Regions from separate parts of the Pseudomonas poae RE*1-1-14 genome, predicted to be linked through region 1. Evidence: predicted binding sites of a transcription regulator. Region 1 holds the regulator's gene; each other region holds the start of a gene.
What was found. The regulator FliA, encoded in region 1, starts transcription of late flagellar genes. The targets are predictions, from matches to a motif close to CTAAAGTTTNNNNNNNNNNNGCCGNTAA.
Positions count from the first base shown of each region.

Region 2: a site for FliA is predicted at 2,100-2,127, ahead of H045_RS25980 (methyl-accepting chemotaxis protein). Genes of this name have one in related genera too.
Region 3: a site for FliA is predicted at 1,927-1,954, ahead of H045_RS25990 (methyl-accepting chemotaxis protein). Genes of this name have one in related genera too.
Region 4: a site for FliA is predicted at 1,426-1,453, ahead of H045_RS09205 (methyl-accepting chemotaxis protein). Genes of this name have one in related genera too.

Region 1 covers NC_020209.1:3,008,145-3,012,463, forward strand. The annotation lists gene H045_RS12945 (chemotaxis protein CheA) at 1-395, opposite strand, end outside; gene H045_RS12950 (protein phosphatase CheZ) at 407-1,195, opposite strand; gene H045_RS12955 (chemotaxis response regulator CheY) at 1,214-1,588, opposite strand; gene fliA (RNA polymerase sigma factor FliA) at 1,756-2,496, opposite strand; gene fleN (flagellar synthesis regulator FleN) at 2,493-3,326, opposite strand; gene flhF (flagellar biosynthesis GTPase FlhF) at 3,432-4,319, opposite strand, start outside.
Region 2 covers NC_020209.1:2,009,912-2,014,230, forward strand. The annotation lists gene H045_RS08955 (flavin reductase) at 1-417, opposite strand, end outside; gene H045_RS08960 (acyl-CoA dehydrogenase family protein) at 677-1,867, shown strand; gene H045_RS25980 (methyl-accepting chemotaxis protein) at 2,192-3,817, shown strand; partial or broken gene H045_RS25475 (transcriptional regulator FeaR) at 4,037-4,141, shown strand.
Region 3 covers NC_020209.1:2,554,290-2,558,608, forward strand. The annotation lists gene H045_RS25990 (methyl-accepting chemotaxis protein) at 1-1,863, opposite strand, end outside; gene H045_RS10900 (glycoside hydrolase family 68 protein) at 2,063-3,313, opposite strand; gene H045_RS10905 (CoA-acylating methylmalonate-semialdehyde dehydrogenase) at 3,582-4,319, opposite strand, start outside.
Region 4 covers NC_020209.1:2,098,259-2,102,577, forward strand. The annotation lists gene pvdQ (bifunctional acylase PvdQ) at 1-458, opposite strand, end outside; gene H045_RS09195 (hypothetical protein) at 696-1,076, shown strand; gene H045_RS09200 (hypothetical protein) at 1,083-1,277, opposite strand; gene H045_RS09205 (methyl-accepting chemotaxis protein) at 1,511-3,505, shown strand; gene H045_RS09210 (SRPBCC family protein) at 3,590-4,039, shown strand; gene H045_RS09215 (YqaA family protein) at 4,078-4,319, shown strand, end outside.

The DNA.
Region 1 (4,319 bases):
TCGTCAGCTGGCTCTGCCAGGCGCGCCAGGGCGGCCAGCAGTTCCGGGGTGGCGGCGGTGATCGGGGCACGTTCGCGCACTTCGCTGAACATGCCGTTGACCGCATCCAGTGCTTCGAGAATCACGTCCATCAACTCCGAGTCGACCTTTCGCTCACCCTTGCGCAGGATGTCGAACACGTTCTCGGCGATGTGGCAGCACTCCACCAGCTCATGGAGCTGGAGGAAGCCGGCGCCCCCTTTTACAGTGTGAAAACCGCGAAAAATTGCATTGAGCAGGTTCGCATCATCCGGTCGGCTTTCCAGCTCGACCAGTTGTTCGGACAGTTGCTCTAAAATTTCGCCGGCCTCTACAAGGAAATCCTGAAGGATTTCTTCATCGGCGCCGAAGCTCATGTGGGTGCTCCTTAGAAGCCTAAACTGGATAACAGGTCATCGACATCATCCTGACCTGACACAACGTCTTCACGTTTATCGGCATGAATCTGCGGACCTTCACCCTTGGCGAGATGTTTTTGTGGATCTTTTTCCGAAAGGATCGCCGCACGGTCATGTTCGATGCCGGCAAAACGATCGACCTGCCCGGCCATGAGCACCAGTTTGAGCAGGTTGCTTTCCACTTCGGTGACCAGTTGGGTCACGCGCTTGATCACTTGACCGGTGAGGTCCTGGTAATCCTGGGCCAGCAGAATATCGTTGAGGTTGCTCGCCACGGTGCGGTTTTCCTGTTCGCTACGCGACAGAAAACCGTCGACCCGACGGGCCAGCTCACGAAACTCTTCAGCACCCACTTCGCGACGCATGAAGCGGCCCCAGTCGTGACTGAGCGCCTGGGCTTCGGTGGCCATGCCATTGACCAGCGGCGTGGCGTTTTCCACCAGGTCCATGGTGCGGTTGGCCGCTGCCTCGGTCAGCTTGACCACATAGGACAGGCGTTCAGTGGCATCGGTGATCTGCGAAATTTCTTCGGCCTGGGGCATGTGCGGATCAATCTGAAAATTGACGATCGCACTGTGCAGCTCGCGCGTGAGCTTGCCCACTTCCTGGTACAGGCCGCGGTCACGGGTCTGGTTAAGCTCATGGATCAACTGCACCGCGTCGCCGAAATGACCTTTTTCAAGGCTCTCGACCAACTCGTGAGCATGCTTTTTCAGGGTCGACTCAAAATCGCCCAATGTTGTTTCTTTCTGCTCCATAGCTCCCCCGCGATGGCATTAGCCTTGGATGCGTTCGAAGATTTTTTCGATCTTCTCTTTTAGCGCCAATGCCGTGAATGGCTTGACCACGTAACCGTTTACCCCGGCTTGGGCGGCTTCGATGATCTGTTCACGCTTGGCTTCGGCGGTCACCATCAGCACAGGCAGGCTGCGCAGCTTCTCGTCGGCGCGCACATGGCGCAACAGGTCGATGCCGGTCATGCCCGGCATGTTCCAGTCGGTTACCAGAAAGTCGATGCTGCCGCTGTTGAGGATTGGAATCGCGGTAATACCGTCATCCGCCTCGACCGTGTTTGTGAACCCAAGGTCACGCAACAGGTTTTTTATGATCCGCCGCATCGTTGAGAAGTCATCAACGATGAGGATTTTCATGTTCTTGTCCAATTCGACCTCCAAGCAGTCTTAAACGCGCCCAGCACCTGGACGCGCCATTTCAATCAACAGGCGTTACACAAAAAGGACTGCCGGGTCCACCACGGGTCGAACCCGCGAAAGTAGTGACCTTCGCGGTATCGTCTGCAGTGTCCCCACACTGCCTGTCAGCGCGCGCGCCACTCTCCCAAACGCCCCCGCAAACGGGCTGCGCACTGGCTATGCAACTGGCTGACACGCGATTCGCTGACCCCCAGGACCTCACCGATTTCCTTGAGGTTCAGCTCTTCGTCGTAGTACAGCGCCAGGACCAGGCGCTCACGCTCCGGCAAGTTGGCAATGGCGTCCGCCAGTGCGCCCTGAAAACGTTCATCTTCCAGGTCGCGTGACGGTTCCATATGCGCACTCGCGCCGTCCTCGTGCAGCCCTTCGTGTTCGCCGTCCTGCAACAGGTCGTCGAAACTGAACAGGCGGCTGCCCAAGGTATCGTTCAAAATCCCGTAATAATCATCGAGACTCAATTGGAGTTCGGCCGCAACTTCGTGATCTTTAGCGTCGCGACCGGTTTTTGCTTCAATTGAGCGAATTGCGTCACTGACCATCCGCGTATTGCGGTGCACCGAACGCGGCGCCCAATCCCCTTTACGCACTTCATCGAGCATGGCGCCACGGATACGAATACCCGCATACGTCTCGAAACTGGCGCCCTTGCTCGCGTCGTACTTGGTCGACACTTCGAGCAGACCGATCATGCCGGCCTGGATCAGGTCTTCGACCTGCACGCTGGCCGGCAGGCGTGCCAGCAGGTGATAGGCGATGCGCTTGACCAGCGGCGCATAGCGCTCGATCAATTCGCCCTGGCTGTCACGTGCCGATTTTTTATAGAGGTTGTAGCCGCTGGATGTCATAGCACAGGACCCGCGCTTGTCTGATGCACCAATCGCTCGACGAAGAATTCCAGATGCCCGCGCGGGTTGGCGGGCAGCGGCCAGGTATCGACCTTCTGGGCAATCGCCTTGAATGCCAGCGCGCACTTGGAACGCGGGAATGCTTCGTAGACCGCACGCTGTTTTTGCACAGCCTTGCGCACGCATTCGTCGTAGGGAACCGCGCCAACGTATTGCAGGGCGACATCAAGAAAACGATCCGTGACCTTGGTCAGCTTGGCGAACAGGTTGCGCCCTTCCTGCGGGCTCTGGGCCATATTGGCCAGCACGCGGAAGCGATTCATGCCGTAGTCACGGTTAAGCAGTTTGATCAGGGCGTAGGCGTCGGTGATCGAGGTGGGCTCGTCGCACACCACCAGCAGCACTTCCTGCGCAGCGCGTACAAAGCTGACCACGGACTCGCCAATGCCGGCGGCGGTATCGATCACCAGCACGTCGAGGTTGTCGCCAATGTCGCTGAACGCCTGGATCAGGCCGGCATGCTGCGCCGGGCTCAGGTGCACCATGCTCTGGGTGCCAGAGGCAGCCGGCACGATGCGGATCCCGCCAGGCCCCTGCAGCAACACATCGCGCAGCTCACAGCGCCCCTCGATCACATCGGCGAGCGTATGTTTGGGGGTCAGCCCCAGCAGAACGTCCACGTTCGCCAGGCCCAGGTCAGCGTCCAGCAGCATGACGCGACGGCCAAGCTCTGCCAGGGCCAGGGACAAATTCACTGACACGTTAGTTTTCCCGACGCCACCTTTGCCGCCGGTCACCGCGATCACCTGTACGGGATGCATGCTGCCCATTTTATTTCTTTACCTTGTCTTGCTTAGACGCAGGCTACATGGCTTGGCCGCTTGAATCGCTTGCAGACCATCGATGTAGGTACATTTCACGGCGTTCATCCTGCCTCAACCGACCCGTTTTGCCGGGTTGTGGTAAAGGTCGGCGAACATATCAGCCATTGCTTCCTCGCTAGGCTCGTCTTGCATTTGCACACTCACGGCACGGCTGACCAACTGATGACGACGCGGCAGATGCAGATCATCCGGGATCCGCGGGCCGTCGGTCAGGTAGGCGACCGGTAATTCATGGCTGATTGCCAGGCTCAGCACCTCGCCCAGGCTCGCGGTTTCGTCGAGCTTGGTGAGGATGCAGCCGGCCAGCCCGCAGCGCTTGTAACTATGATACGCAGCGGTAAGAACCTGTTTCTGGCTGGTGGTTGCAAGCACCAGGTAATTTTTCGACTTGATCCCGCGGCCCGCCAGGCTTTCCAGCTGCATGCGCAACGCCGGGTCGCTGGCTTGCAGGCCGGCGGTATCGATCAGCACCACGCGCTTGCGCAGCAGCGGGTCGAGGGCGTTGGCCAGGGACTGGCCCGGGTCGACGTGGGTCACCGGCACATTGAGAATGCGGCCGAGGGTCTTGAGCTGCTCCTGGGCGCCGATACGGTAGCTGTCCATGCTAACCAGCGCGATGTTGTTGGCGCCGTATTTGAGCACGTAACGGGCGGCCAGCTTGGCCAGGGTGGTGGTCTTGCCCATGCCGGCAGGGCCGACCATGGCGATCACACCGCCCTCTTCCAGGGGTTCGATTTCCGGGGTGGCGATCATCCGAGCCAGGTGCGCCAGCAGCATGCGCCAGGCCTGGCGGGGCTCTTCGATGCTGCCGGTCAGCGCCAGCAGGTCGCGCGACAGCGGGCCGGACAGGCCGATGCGTTGCAGACGGCGCCACAGATTGGCCTGTTGCGGCTTGCTGCCTTGCAATTGGTTCCAGGCCAGCGAGCCCAGTTGCACTTC
Region 2 (4,319 bases), 1.0 Mb from region 1:
TTCTACAAATAATACCGAATGCGATCCGACTTCCTTGATATCTACTATGTTTCCTTCGAGGCTTGCTAGGGCGTCGTTCAACACCGGTAGGCCCGAGGAGCCTGTCCGCCAATCCTGGCCGGCAAAACGTTCAGCAGGCGGCAGGTCGGTCATACCAGCAAACTTTCGCGCAACACCCTCCAGATCACCGGTCAGTATATTTACGCACAACGCCCTGTTGCCCAGCAACGCTTCATGAATTGAACTGTTACGGTTGATGCAAACCAATAATGTTGGGGGCGTATCAGTGACCGAACAGACCGCACTCGCAGTTAATCCGAAGCGACCATGGGGGCCATCGGTAGTAATGATATTCACCGCCGCAGACAACAATGACAGCGCTTGCCGGAAATTTTGTTTTGATTGATCGCTAACCATAACCTTCACCTGTTAATTATTGACTTGGTGAATCCATGTTGAGAGGGATTGTTCATTCGGTCAAATTCGCTTTACTCATACGCACTATTGACAGCAGGAATAGCCATCGCACTTAAACGCCCTCCCCTTTAGAGGCGCATGGCACGACAGTTAATTCCCACGGATTATTTACCTTATTCATATTTCGAATTTGATTTTTTCTTATCAGCCCACGCATTCTGAACGTGTATGCAATCACCCTAGCCAGAGAACAATAAACATGAACAGCAAAAACAATTTCGATTATCGTGACACACGTAAAGGCGCTCCAATCAGCATCAAGGCGGTTTCCCTGGATGATGTGATTGCGGAGATTGCCGAGCGTCGCAGCGAGTTTAACCAACGCTCCCATGTCCCTTTAGACATGATCGAAAAAATGAAAGCAGTGGGTATCTTCCGCGCCAGTACTCCCAAATGTTTCGGTGGCGATGCGCTGCCTCCAGCCGAGTTCCTACGCATCGTAGAGCGGGTTTCCGAAGCCGACGGTTCGGTCGGTTGGGTGACCGCGTTCGGCTCAGCCAACATCTACCTGGCGGCACTCCCCCCGGCAACCCAAGCGTTGATTTATGCCAACGGGCCAGACCAGGTCTATGCTGGCGGCCTTTACCCTCTACAACCCGCCAAAGAGACTGAAAATGGCTGGGAAGTCAGCGGGCACTGGCGGTTTGCTAGTGGGTGCAAAGGCGCCAACTGGATTGGTGTAGGCATAGGTGGCACATCGGCCAACGGTGGAGGACCGACGGCAGGCAAACCGCTGACCGCTGTGTTCCCGGCAAGCGAAGTGCAGATCGTCGACAACTGGAATGTTGTCGGGATGCAAGGGACGGGGAGCCATGACCTCAAATTGCACCAAAAGAACATCCAACGCGAGTGGACTTTCGTGCGGGGCAGTGCCTCCACAATTGACGAGCCCCTCTATCATTACCCGTCCGTTTCCTACCAGGCGCAAGTTCACGCCGCCGTTAACCTTGGGCTGGCACGCGCAGCACTGGACTTGGTGATCGCAATGTCGGGCAGCACCAAGACTGTCACCGGTGCCCCGCGCTTGGGTGATCGAGCTTATTATCGCAGCGAACTGGGTAAGGCAGAGGCGATGCTGCGAAGCGCCCAGGCGTTTTTCTACGAATCCGCCGAAGCTGTATGGGCTTCGCTCATCGCCGGTAATGCGGTGACCCTGCAGCAGACTAACTTATTACGCCTCAGCGCCACCCATGCCGCTCATACCGGAGCGGACGTAGTCATGAAGGCTTATCGACTGGCGGGGACTGCAGCCATCTTCAATGACAATCGTCTGCAATGGATCGTACGCGACTCCATGGTGGTGACACAGCATGCTTTCCTCGGCGAAGCGACTTACGACGGCGCTGGCGCGGTGTTCGCCGGCATCGAACCGACCATTCCCTATCCTTGAGTACCATTATGCACAGCATCTTCTACCACGCTGCTGCAGCCTCTAGAACTGATTCTGCAAGAGAAATATGCAACCTTGTTAGCGCGTCTCTACCAACTGAACGAACGTCGCGTCCAGGTCGTTTGGGTTGAAGATTGTCGCCATCGGGCTGCATCGGGCCACCATCAGTCGATGTCTGCAAGTTGGTGAGTGGGCAATATCAGTTTTAATATGCGGCACACAGCTGTTTTCGCTCAAGTGTGTCATCAAGCGACCGATAAAAACTTATGCGCTGGGCCATCCGCCGCTGCTTGCGGGGAGCACATTCCACGATCTGGGAAAACCATGACAATAAGAACAATGAACATTGCTCCGCGCGCATTTCTGGGGTTCTCCCTGATAGGCGCGCTCATGTTGATTCTCGGCCTCTTCGCCTTGTCTCAGATGAGCAAGATCCGAGCAGCTGGCGACGATATCGCGATAAATGGCGTCCCTAGCTTTCAGACCCTGAATGCTCTCACGGTGACGGGCGTCCGTATGCGGGTTTTATCGCATCGGCTGTTGACTGATCGCGAACCGAATATTCAGAACAGGACCATCGAATTACTTAAGGAACAAAACCAACAACTTAACAAGTCGCAGGCAGCATACGCCAAACTGATTTCATCTCCTGTAGAGCAATCCGACTACAACGACTATATGCGGCTGATGGGTGAATATCGCAAAATTGAAACGCGCCTTGTTACCCTCAGTCGGGCTGGCGATCTGCAGGAGCTAACGCGCGTGCTGAACGCCGAATCTGCGGCTAACGCTGAGCAGATCAACGTAGCGTTGAATAAGCTTACTGACTTCAATAACGCCCAGCTGGCTATCATCAATCAATCCGCTGCTGACCAGTACAGCTCTGCGTTCAACTGGGTTGTCGGCCTCCTCATTATTGCCTCGCTACTGACTATGCTGTTTGCCCGGATGCTGACCAAGAGCATCACCCAACCGATAGCGTTGGCACTTGAAGCGGCTGAAACCATCGCCGAAGGTAATCTGACCCGACCGATAAAGGTTGATGGCACTGACGAAGCGGGCCGGTTGCTGCTCGCCATGCAAAAGATGCAAGAGAAACTGCGCGATACCTTGATGCGTATTTCCGGATCCGCAACACAACTGGCTTCCGCTGCCGAGGAGCTGAACGCAGTTACCGATGAAAGCGCCCGTGGCCTTGCGCAGCAGGACAACGAAATAGAGCAAGCTGCGACTGCAGTCAACGAAATGACCAGCGCCGTCGAAGAAGTGGCGCGTAACGCAGTGAGCACTTCCGAGGCGTCAAAAAACGCGACGGCGTCAGCAGGCGATGGCCGGGATCTGGTTCACGAAACCGTCAACGCTATCGAACGCATGAGCGGGGATGTGCAAAGCACCGCCGATCTGATTGGTAATCTTGCGGAAGAGTCCCGCGACATCGGCAAGGTTCTGGACGTGATTCGTGGCTTGGCGGATCAGACCAACCTGCTGGCGCTGAACGCAGCTATCGAAGCGGCCAGGGCCGGTGAAGCCGGTCGCGGCTTCGCGGTTGTCGCCGATGAAGTACGCGCTTTGGCCCATCGCACCCAACAGTCCACCAGCGAAATTGAACGCATGGTTGGCAGCATTCAAGGCGGTACCCAAAAAGCAGTCAGTTCAATGCGTAACAGCACTGACCGTGCTGAATCTACCCTGAACATCGCGAAAGGCGCAGGCCTGGCGTTGGAAACCATCAACACCGCAGTGATCGAGATCAACGAGCGTAACCTGGTCATCGCCGCCGCTGCGGAAGAACAGGCTGCAGTCGCCCGTGAAGTGGACCGCAACTTGGTCAACATCCGGGACCTGTCGACGCAATCTTCCAACGGCGCCGCCCAGACGAGCGCCGCCAGCGGCGAGTTGACCCGCCTGGCGGTAGACCTGAACAGCATGGTGTCGAGGTTTCGCTTGTAAGAGGTATTGGGGGCCATCTGTTGGAGCAGGCTTGCCCGCGAGAGCGATGACGCGGTTTGCCTGATATACCAAGGCGCCTAGTTCGCAGGCAAGTCTGGCTCTCACGGAGTTCAATTTGAACCCTGATTCCGTCCACACAGTTACGGCCATTGGCGCTAAGTGTTCCGTTGGCGTGCGGGCCAACATGGCCACCCTCTCAGCTTTCCCATCGCTGGTGCGCAAGGTGACAGCGTCTGTCGATACATCCAGCGCACCAGGCTCGAACGCAGCGTGATCGATTTGGCCAACCCGTTTCTGCGAACTGAGTCGCTTACCTTGATCGCTTAAAAATAATGTTTCAGAAATCCCGCTCATTTTCAGCCGCTTTTTGAAAAAAACACTTTGAACTGAAGCCTAAAACACTTACGTGCGCATGCCTTGCGCGGAGCGCTGGCGATGATGCCTGGCCCCTAAGAAAATTACGGCTTGACCTTGCCTCTGGGTTCTCGTTAACTTCTCGCTA
Region 3 (4,319 bases), 450 kb from region 1:
GACCATCCGACTGGTTTCCTGCACCGTGGCACTTTGCTGCTCGGTGGCGGCGGCAATCTGAATATTCATGTCGCGGATGCTGTCGACCGCGCCGCTCATGGAGAGCAACAGGTCACCGGCGCCCGAGGCCAGCGACACGCATTGACTGGACTGCACCTGACTTTCGTTCATGACGTGCACCACCGAATGAATTTTTTCCTGCATGAGCCCAATCATGTCCTGAATTTCGCTGGTCGAGGTCTGCGTACGGCTGGCCAGGGAGCGCACTTCATCGGCCACAACCGCAAACCCACGCCCTTGCTCGCCGGCACGGGCCGCTTCAATCGCCGCATTCAGGGCCAGCAGATTGGTCTGTTCGGCGATGGTGCGAATGGCCACCACAATGCCCTCGATGTTCTGCCCGTACTTCTGCAACTCATCGGTCACCTGCGTGGCTTTGTTCACCTGCTCGGCCTGCTGGCGGATATTGACGATGGTCTCGGCCACGCGCTCCTGCACCCGGTGCGTGAGATCACTCGTGTCGTCCACCGCCTGGCGTGTGTCCTGCGCGCGCCGCGCAACCTCTTCGACCGTGCTTTCCATCTGTGTCATGGCCGAAGCGGCCGATTGCAAGCGGTCCTTCTGCTCATCCACCACGCGGGTGGTCTGCTCGCTGTTCAAGGCGTTGCTTCCAGCGGTGACGGCCAGCGCATCGGCAGAGCTGATCAACTCACGGAAGGTCTTCTGCAGGGCTTTGGTCAATTCGTTCAGATAACCGCCCAACTCACCGAACTCATCCTTACGGCTGACATCGAAACTGACCCGCATGTCCCCGGCGGTAAGTGTCTTGAGTACATCGCGAAAGGCCGCCAACGGACGCCGCAAGCTGAAAGCGACCCACGTACCAATCGCCAACGCTGCCAGCACCGCCAGCACGCACGCGATCAACAGCAAGCTGCGGCTGGTGCCAATCGTGGCATTGGCCGAGTGACTGGCCTGGTTGGCGACCTCCAGGGACTGGCTGCCAAACTCGCCAATTCGCTCCAGGGTGGCCTTGAGCGCCGCGTCCACGGCATCGCGTTGCTGCTGCACTTGCGCTGCCAGTTTCGCCTCCACCTGATAGGCCTGGAACAGACCGTCAGGGGCGGTCAGGTCCGTGAGCAGGCGATTGACCATGACGCCGGCAATCCGTCCGACTCTCGGATCAATCGCCGTCAGGGCCTGGGCGCGCGTGCTGATCACTTCGTCCTGCAGGTTGAGCACGCGCTGTAATTTATCAATGGCGGGCGTGACGGAATGAGCCGCGAAGCCATCGTAGGATTTGTTGACTTCCAACAGCAGTTTTTCTGCGGCCGCCACCTGCTGCGGCTCGCCGGCACTGCGCGCCTGCGCGATGTAATCACGCAGATAGCTGGTCAACTGCATCGCCTGCGCACTGCTGTAGCCTTGCAGTTTGCGGGTCAGTACCCACTGCTGCACATGCTGCAAGTGAGACGTCATCAACGCCTGCGCCTGTTCGGCGTAGGCCCCTACCTGTTGACGCTGCTGCGCCAGATTCGCCCGCAACGCCTCATGCTCGCCGGTATAGGCCAGGGTGCTGTCGAGCAATTGGTTGAACAGGGTGATGCTCTCGGTAAACGGGCGCTTGCCGTCCTCGATCTGCTTGGGGTCGGTGCTGATCTGAATGGCCAGCAACGCCTGGTTGGCGCGCAGGATGTGCACGTACAACTCACTGGCGGCCCGGCTCAAGGGTGCCGATTGGCCGGTGATGGTGGACAAGCGACTGCTGATGGACTGCGTGTTCTGATAGCTGATCCCTGCCATGATCAGCAGCAACAGCACCAACACCGCAAATCCACCGATCACGCGCTGCAATATGGTCATGGCTACCCCTTTTTGATTTTTATTCGTTGGCCTGAACGACGACCAGGCGTGCACCTAGTGGCTGTATCGGCCCGGCGGGCGGGGACTTGAGCGCTGAAGACGGATTGAAAAGCGGTAAAAAAAAGTGGGAAGGAGCAAGCCCCCTCCCACCGTTGGATCGGTTTACACCTGATGAGTCAGGCCGATTTTTACACGGCGGTCACGGGTTCAACACCACATCGCGCATCGCGGGGATGTAACCGTAGTCGTAAGCCTCCTGCACAAACGAGCGATCGCCCTTCAATACAATCCTCACCGTGGGCGCTTCGGTGCCGCCGATGCGGAAGTCGTCACCGGTGGTGGGCACGCTGTCGATAAAGGACGTCACCAGGCCGTTGGGCATCACGCAATGAGAATAGGTCTGGAACGGCTGCGACGGTGGATTGCCAAGCACCAGCCCGGAGGCGTTCATCGGCGTGTAAGGGCCAAACAGGCGGTCGCCGACAAAACCGTAGACGCCATCAGGGCCGGTCACCCCATCCGCGTAAGTGAATTTATGACTGATGGTGAACAGGTAGTATTTGCCGTCCTGGAACACATAATGCGGCCGCTCGGTTTGATCGTTCACCCCCACGGCAGTGACCAGCGGCGGCAGGATTTCCCATTCGTCGCCGGCAAGGTCCTTGGCGACGGCGAGGCCGATGCAGCCGACCTGATAGCGCGCGCCCCCCACGCCCTCGTGCCCAGGCGGCACCAGGCCCAGCTCATTCGGGCCCACGTCGTGGGTGCCGCGTTCGCCGGCGACGTTGCCTTCAAACACCATGTACAACTTGCCATCCACCGGGTCGATAAACGGGCTGGGGTCGCGAAAGTTCCAGGTCGAGTTCTGCGCTTCGGTCTGGTAATAAGTGCCGTCTGCCTCGAATAGCGCCTTGACCTGGGTGAAGCCGCGTAGCTCCACACCGTTATCGGACGTGACGATTTGGCCTCTGACCTTGGCGATGGTCGCACCTGGGGTGACGCAGGTGTAATACAGGTCGATGTCGCCGTTGTTATTGAGCAGGATCGGGGTGCCGGCCCATTCACGCGTGGTCGGTGATACCCCTTCGGCCATGACCCGGCCACCGAAGATCCAGTCCTTGCCGGTGCGCGAGTACCAGTAGCAGATGCGCGCATGGCCATGGCGATCTTCCCAATCGCGCTTGATGTCGTAACGGCCGTCGGCATTGATGAACTGTGGATCGTGGGGACGACGGTCAGCCGTCAGGGTGAAAATGACGGACCAGCCGTTGACCGAAACCACCGTGCCATCCAGCGTGCGCAACGGCATGGTGTCCCAGATAAAGACCTTGTCGCTCATCACTGGAAAGTCGGCAGGCACCAACGGCTGGGTGGTGGTCGGGTCGTTTTCGTTGACTTTGAGCGCATCGGCGCGCGTCCAGCGAGTGGGGATAATCGTTGTGTGTTTCATCATTAAGTCCTTTTAATCGTGGTGAATTAATCCATTACTGCACACAGTGCCTGGCGTGGCTGACGTGACCCTTCCTGGGTGATCAGCACTTAAACACTGTGTTTATATACAGTATTCGGCGTTCGCCACGCCGTCAACCCTTGCGCCAAAAAAATGTGGGAGGGCGCTTGCTCCCGATGGCGGTCTGTCAGTCATGCCGATGTCGACTGATTTACCGCTATCGGGAGCAAGCCCCCTCCCACATGGGTCCTGGAGTGCCTGTTGAATCCTATTTAGAGACCGGCATCGCAAACTCCGCGCCCTGCTCGATGCTCTCTGACCAGCGCTGCATGATCGACTTCTGTTTGGTGTAGAAGCGCACGCCCTCAGTGCCGTAGGCATGCATGTCGCCAAACAGGCTTTTCTTCCAGCCGCCGAACCCGTGCCACGCCATCGGCACCGGGATCGGCACATTGATGCCGACCATGCCCACTTCGATGCGCCGCGCGAACTCACGGGCGATGTTGCCGTCGCGGGTGAAGCAGCTCACGCCGTTGCCGAATTCGTGGTCGTTGACCAGTTGCACGGCTTCGGCGAAGTCATTGACCCGCACGCAGGCCAGCACCGGGCCGAAGATTTCTTCGCGGTAGATGCTCATCTCTTTGGTCACGTGATCGAACAGCGTCGCGCCGAGCCAGAAACCGTTTTCCAGGCCGGGTTCGGAGGGCACGTAGTCACGGCCGTCGAGCAGCAACCGGGCGCCGGCCTGCACGCCCTGTTCGATGTAGCCACTGATGCGTTCCAGCGCCGCACGGGAAACAATCGGGCCCATTTCGGCCTTGAGGTCGCGGCCATCGGTGATGCGTAACTGCCTGGCACGTTCGGTCAGCGCGGTGACCACTTTATCGCCCACATCGCCCACCAGCACCGCCACGGAGATGGCCATGCAACGCTCGCCGGCACTGCCGTAGGCGGCGCCCATCAATGCGTCGACGGTTTTTTCAATATCGGCGTCGGGCATCACCAC
Region 4 (4,319 bases), 910 kb from region 1:
ACCCATGCGCCCTGGCACTGCGCCGGCGCGCCCTGCTCTTGCAGATAACGGTTATAGCCGGCCACGTAGCCGTCGATACGCTGTTTGATCTCGGGGCTCTGGGCTTTCCAGAACGCGGCAACGGTTTGCGGCGTGTTCAGCCAGTTGAAGAACACATCGCTGGCCAGGTTGTTGCGCTCCTCCAGGGTTGCCTGATCGGGACCGAAGAACCTTGCGCGCTGACCATTGACCGTGACCACTTCGTTGGCCAGCAGGCACAGATTGTCCTGTGCGTAGGCATAGCCGATACCGAAACCCAGGCCGCGCTCGTCAGTGGCGCGAATGTGCGGCACGCCGTAGGTGGTGCGGCGGATATCAGCCGACGCCGGTGTCACCTGCTCCCGTGCCGAGGCGGCCAGGCTCACCCCCATCAACAGCCCCGCCATGCACACACTGGACAACCCGTTGGTAATAATCACGCAGACTCCACAGTCAAATTGAACACCCTCACCGGGGGTAACCACCCCACCGTAAGAACGCAAAAGACCGTGCACAATTTAGCCGCCGGAGTGCTTTATTCCGTGTGTTTGCCTTGTGACGAAACCGATACCGACAAAATTTCTACATTCGCCACTTCATGATTTTGCTCGCTCGTTCGTCTTATTAACCAAGAGCGCCATCATTTTCCTGATCAGGCTCTGATAAGGAGTTTTTGCATGTACAACCCGCCAGTGACCACGGATGGACATTCATCGGCCGCCGATGCCCAGTTCGGCAGCGGCACCCAAGCGTTCGGTAAAACCCCCGAACAGCAAGGCAACCAGCGTATTCGCCATTTGCTCAAATGTTTTGGCCTGCGTACCAGCCTGATTCGGCTGAAGGTCATCGACGCCCTGCTCACCGCCGCCGACAACCAGCGCACCCTGGGCGTGCGCGGGGTGCACGGCCACTTACTGGAGCTGGGCATCCCGCTGTCGTTTCTCAGCGTGCGCGAGGTGCTCAAGCGCCTGTGCAGCGAGGGCGTGATCACCCTGAATGCCGACAAGAGCTACAGCCTCCATGAAGAGGCTGCCAAAGTGCTCGAAGGCCGCGCCTGAGCCCACTCAGAAGTTGGGTTTGACCTTGCGCCGCATGATGCCGTTGATCACCACCACAACCACTGCGATGGCAATGGCGATGTACTGAAAGGTTTTTTCGCTGATCACACCAGTGTTCTGCAGGTAGGACAGGCCGAACATCGAGCTCAGTACCACCAAAGAGATCAGAATCGAGTATTTCAAGCGTTGCTTTTGAGTCATGACGGGTTCCTGAAGCGTTAAGAATGTGCCACCGGGGCCTGATATTACAGGCGCTGAAAAACTTTGGCTTGTCTGACTGACACACTGACCGTGACTCGGCAGGCGCCTCACCCTCCGAAGCTGTACGAATTTTCTTGCACCATCGTACCTAAAGCTCCTACAGCTCAAGCCGATAGCCCTACGAAGCTCCAAAAAAGCCGCGTCGACAATAAACGCTTCGTAAGGACGACCCCATGCCCGCACTGCGCTCCATCCAAGCCCGCTATACCCTGTTTCTGCTGCTGTTTGTTCTGGTGTTGATCGTGCTGACGGTGGTCGGTATCGGCCAGTTGGTCGCGCCCACGTTGCGCCACACCGAGGAACAGGTAGTGCTCAACCGCGTCGCGCAAGTGGCCGAACGTATCCAGGGCGAACTGAACAAGGTGCAGGCCCAGCAACGCAGCATCACCCAGACCATTCCCCTGCTCGACAGCGATGCCATCGACAAGGTTCTGCCCGGTCTGGTGGACCAGTACGGCGAGCTGAAGGTGTTTGGCGGCGGGATCTGGCCGCTGCCCAACCAGCGCACACCGGGGCGCAACAAACACAGTACGTTCTGGCACCGCGATGCGTCGGGCAAGCTGGCGGTCAATACGTTCTGGAACAGCGACCCTGCGCCCAATTATTACGATCAGAGCTGGTACAAGGGCGGCCTCGCCTCGCCGCCCGGCCAGTGCGCCTGGGCTGCGGCTTACAAGGACGACGCCAGCCAGGAGCCGCGCACCAACTGCGCCATGGCGATCCAGCGTGACGGCGCCGCCTATGGCGTGTCCACCATCGACGTGACCCTGGGCTTTTTCAATGACCTGGTGGCCGCCAAGGAAAAAGACATCGGCGGGCAGATGCTGATCGTCGAAGCCGACGGCAAGATCATCAGCAACAGCACCCGTTTCAGCAGCCCGGTGGTGTTGAAGAACATCAGTGAACTGACGGGCACCTCGGCGTTTGCCGCCCAGGTCAGCAAGGCCCTGGCCCAGCGCGAGCAGGGCCTGCAGCGCAGCGAGTTCGACAACGGCGGCGTGGCCAGCACCTTCTATATGCGCCCGATCGAGGGCACGCCGTGGTTCCTCGCGACCGCCCTGCCCACCTCGCTGATCACCGCACAGCGCGATGACGTGCTCGGCAGCCTGGCCCTGCTGCAAATCCCCATGGTGTTGCTGTTGGTGCTGCTGGCTGCCTATGCGATCCGCCAACTGGTGCAGCGCATGAAGTCGCTCACGTCCAACATCGACGCGTTGTCCGCTGGCGATGCCGACCTCACGCGACGCATCACCATCCGCGCCGAAGACGAAATGGGCGCCATCGGCCACTCGGTGAACCGCTTTATCGTCTACCTGCAAAACATGATCGGCGAAGTGACCCAGGCCACCGGCGCCATGTCGTCGGGCCTTGAGCAATTGCAGCGGACCTCGGCCCACACCAACCAGATCCTGGTGCGCCATGCCAGCGAGACCGACCAGACGGTTACCGCCATCACCGAAATGAGTTCCACCGCCGACACCGTCGCGCAAAACGCCGCCGAAACGGCGGCCTTCACCCAGCGTGCCAACGAGCACGCCGACCGTTCCCGCGTGGTGGTGGGCGAAGCGTCGACCAGCGTCGGCGCCTTGATCGGTGAAGTGTCCAGCGCCACCCACAGCGTGGAAAACATGCGCCAGGACGCGGCGCGCATCACCGAAACCCTCGGTGTGATCGGCGCCATCGCCGGCCAGACCAACCTGCTGGCGCTCAACGCGGCCATTGAGGCAGCGCGCGCGGGTGAGCAAGGCCGTGGTTTTGCGGTGGTGGCGGACGAAGTGCGGGCGCTGGCCGCTCGGACCCAGGCCAGCACCTCGCAGATCAATGAAATGCTCGCGCGCCTGACCGCGGGCGTGAGCTCCTCGGTGGCGGCCATGGAAAACACCCAGGCCAGTTGCCAGTCGGCGGCGGATGCCACGGCGCGGGTGAATACCGGGCTGGATGAGATGGCCGGTTCCGTGGCGCATATCAACAACCTCAGCACCCAGATCGCCACGGCCGCCGAGCAGCAGAGCGCGGTGACCGAAGAGATCAACCGCAGCATGGTGCAGATCCGACAGATGGTCGAGGAGCTGGTGGAAAGTGGTCATGCCACCGAAACCAATACCCAAAGCCTGCTGGAGGCCAATGGCCGAGTGATCAGCCTGATGGGGCGTTTCAAGGTGCAGTGATAAATTCATGAAACACTCCCGTGCAAGACACGGGAGTGGGACTATTCTGACAGTTCCGGGATTTCGCCACACAGGAGGTGTGCCATGCGCACTGCCGAGCACGCGGTCCGCCTGGAGCGGATCAGTCAGGAACGCTTTATCCAGGCCCCTATCGACGCCGTCTACGACTACGTGACCCAGCCGGACCGCTGGCACGAATGGCACCCCACCTCCCTCAGCGCCGACACCGGCACGCGTGGTTCTCTCGCCACCGGTGCGCGTTTTTGCGAAATGATCGACCTCCTGGGTGTACGCGTGCCCCTCAGTTACCGCGTGCAAATCGCCCAGCCTCCCGACGAATTCAAGGCTGCGTTCACGTCGGTGGCCATCGACGGCTCCATCCACTATTTCCTGCAGCCCTATCGCGATGGCACGCTGTTCAAGCGCGTACTCATGTACGAAACCGAGTTGCAACTGGCCACTTTGCAGGCACGCATGGTCGAGCTGTCGGCGGTTGCGCTGGACCGTCTCAAGCAACGGCTGGAGAATGCCTGACCCCCTGACAGTGATCTCACGATGAATCCTTGCACTTGATCGGCTATCTCGGCCTGTTCCTCGCGGCCTTTGGCGCCGCCACGCTGTTGCCGCTGCAATCGGAAGCCGTGCTGGTGGGGCTGCTGCTCAGTGGCGATTACCAGTGGGCATGGCTGCTGAGCGTCGCCACCCTGGGCAATGTGCTGGGCTCGGTGGTCAATTGGCTGCTGGGGCGTTGGGTGGACCACTTCAAGGACCGGCGCTGGTTCCCGGTCAAGGCCAGGCAGTTGGAAAAAGCACG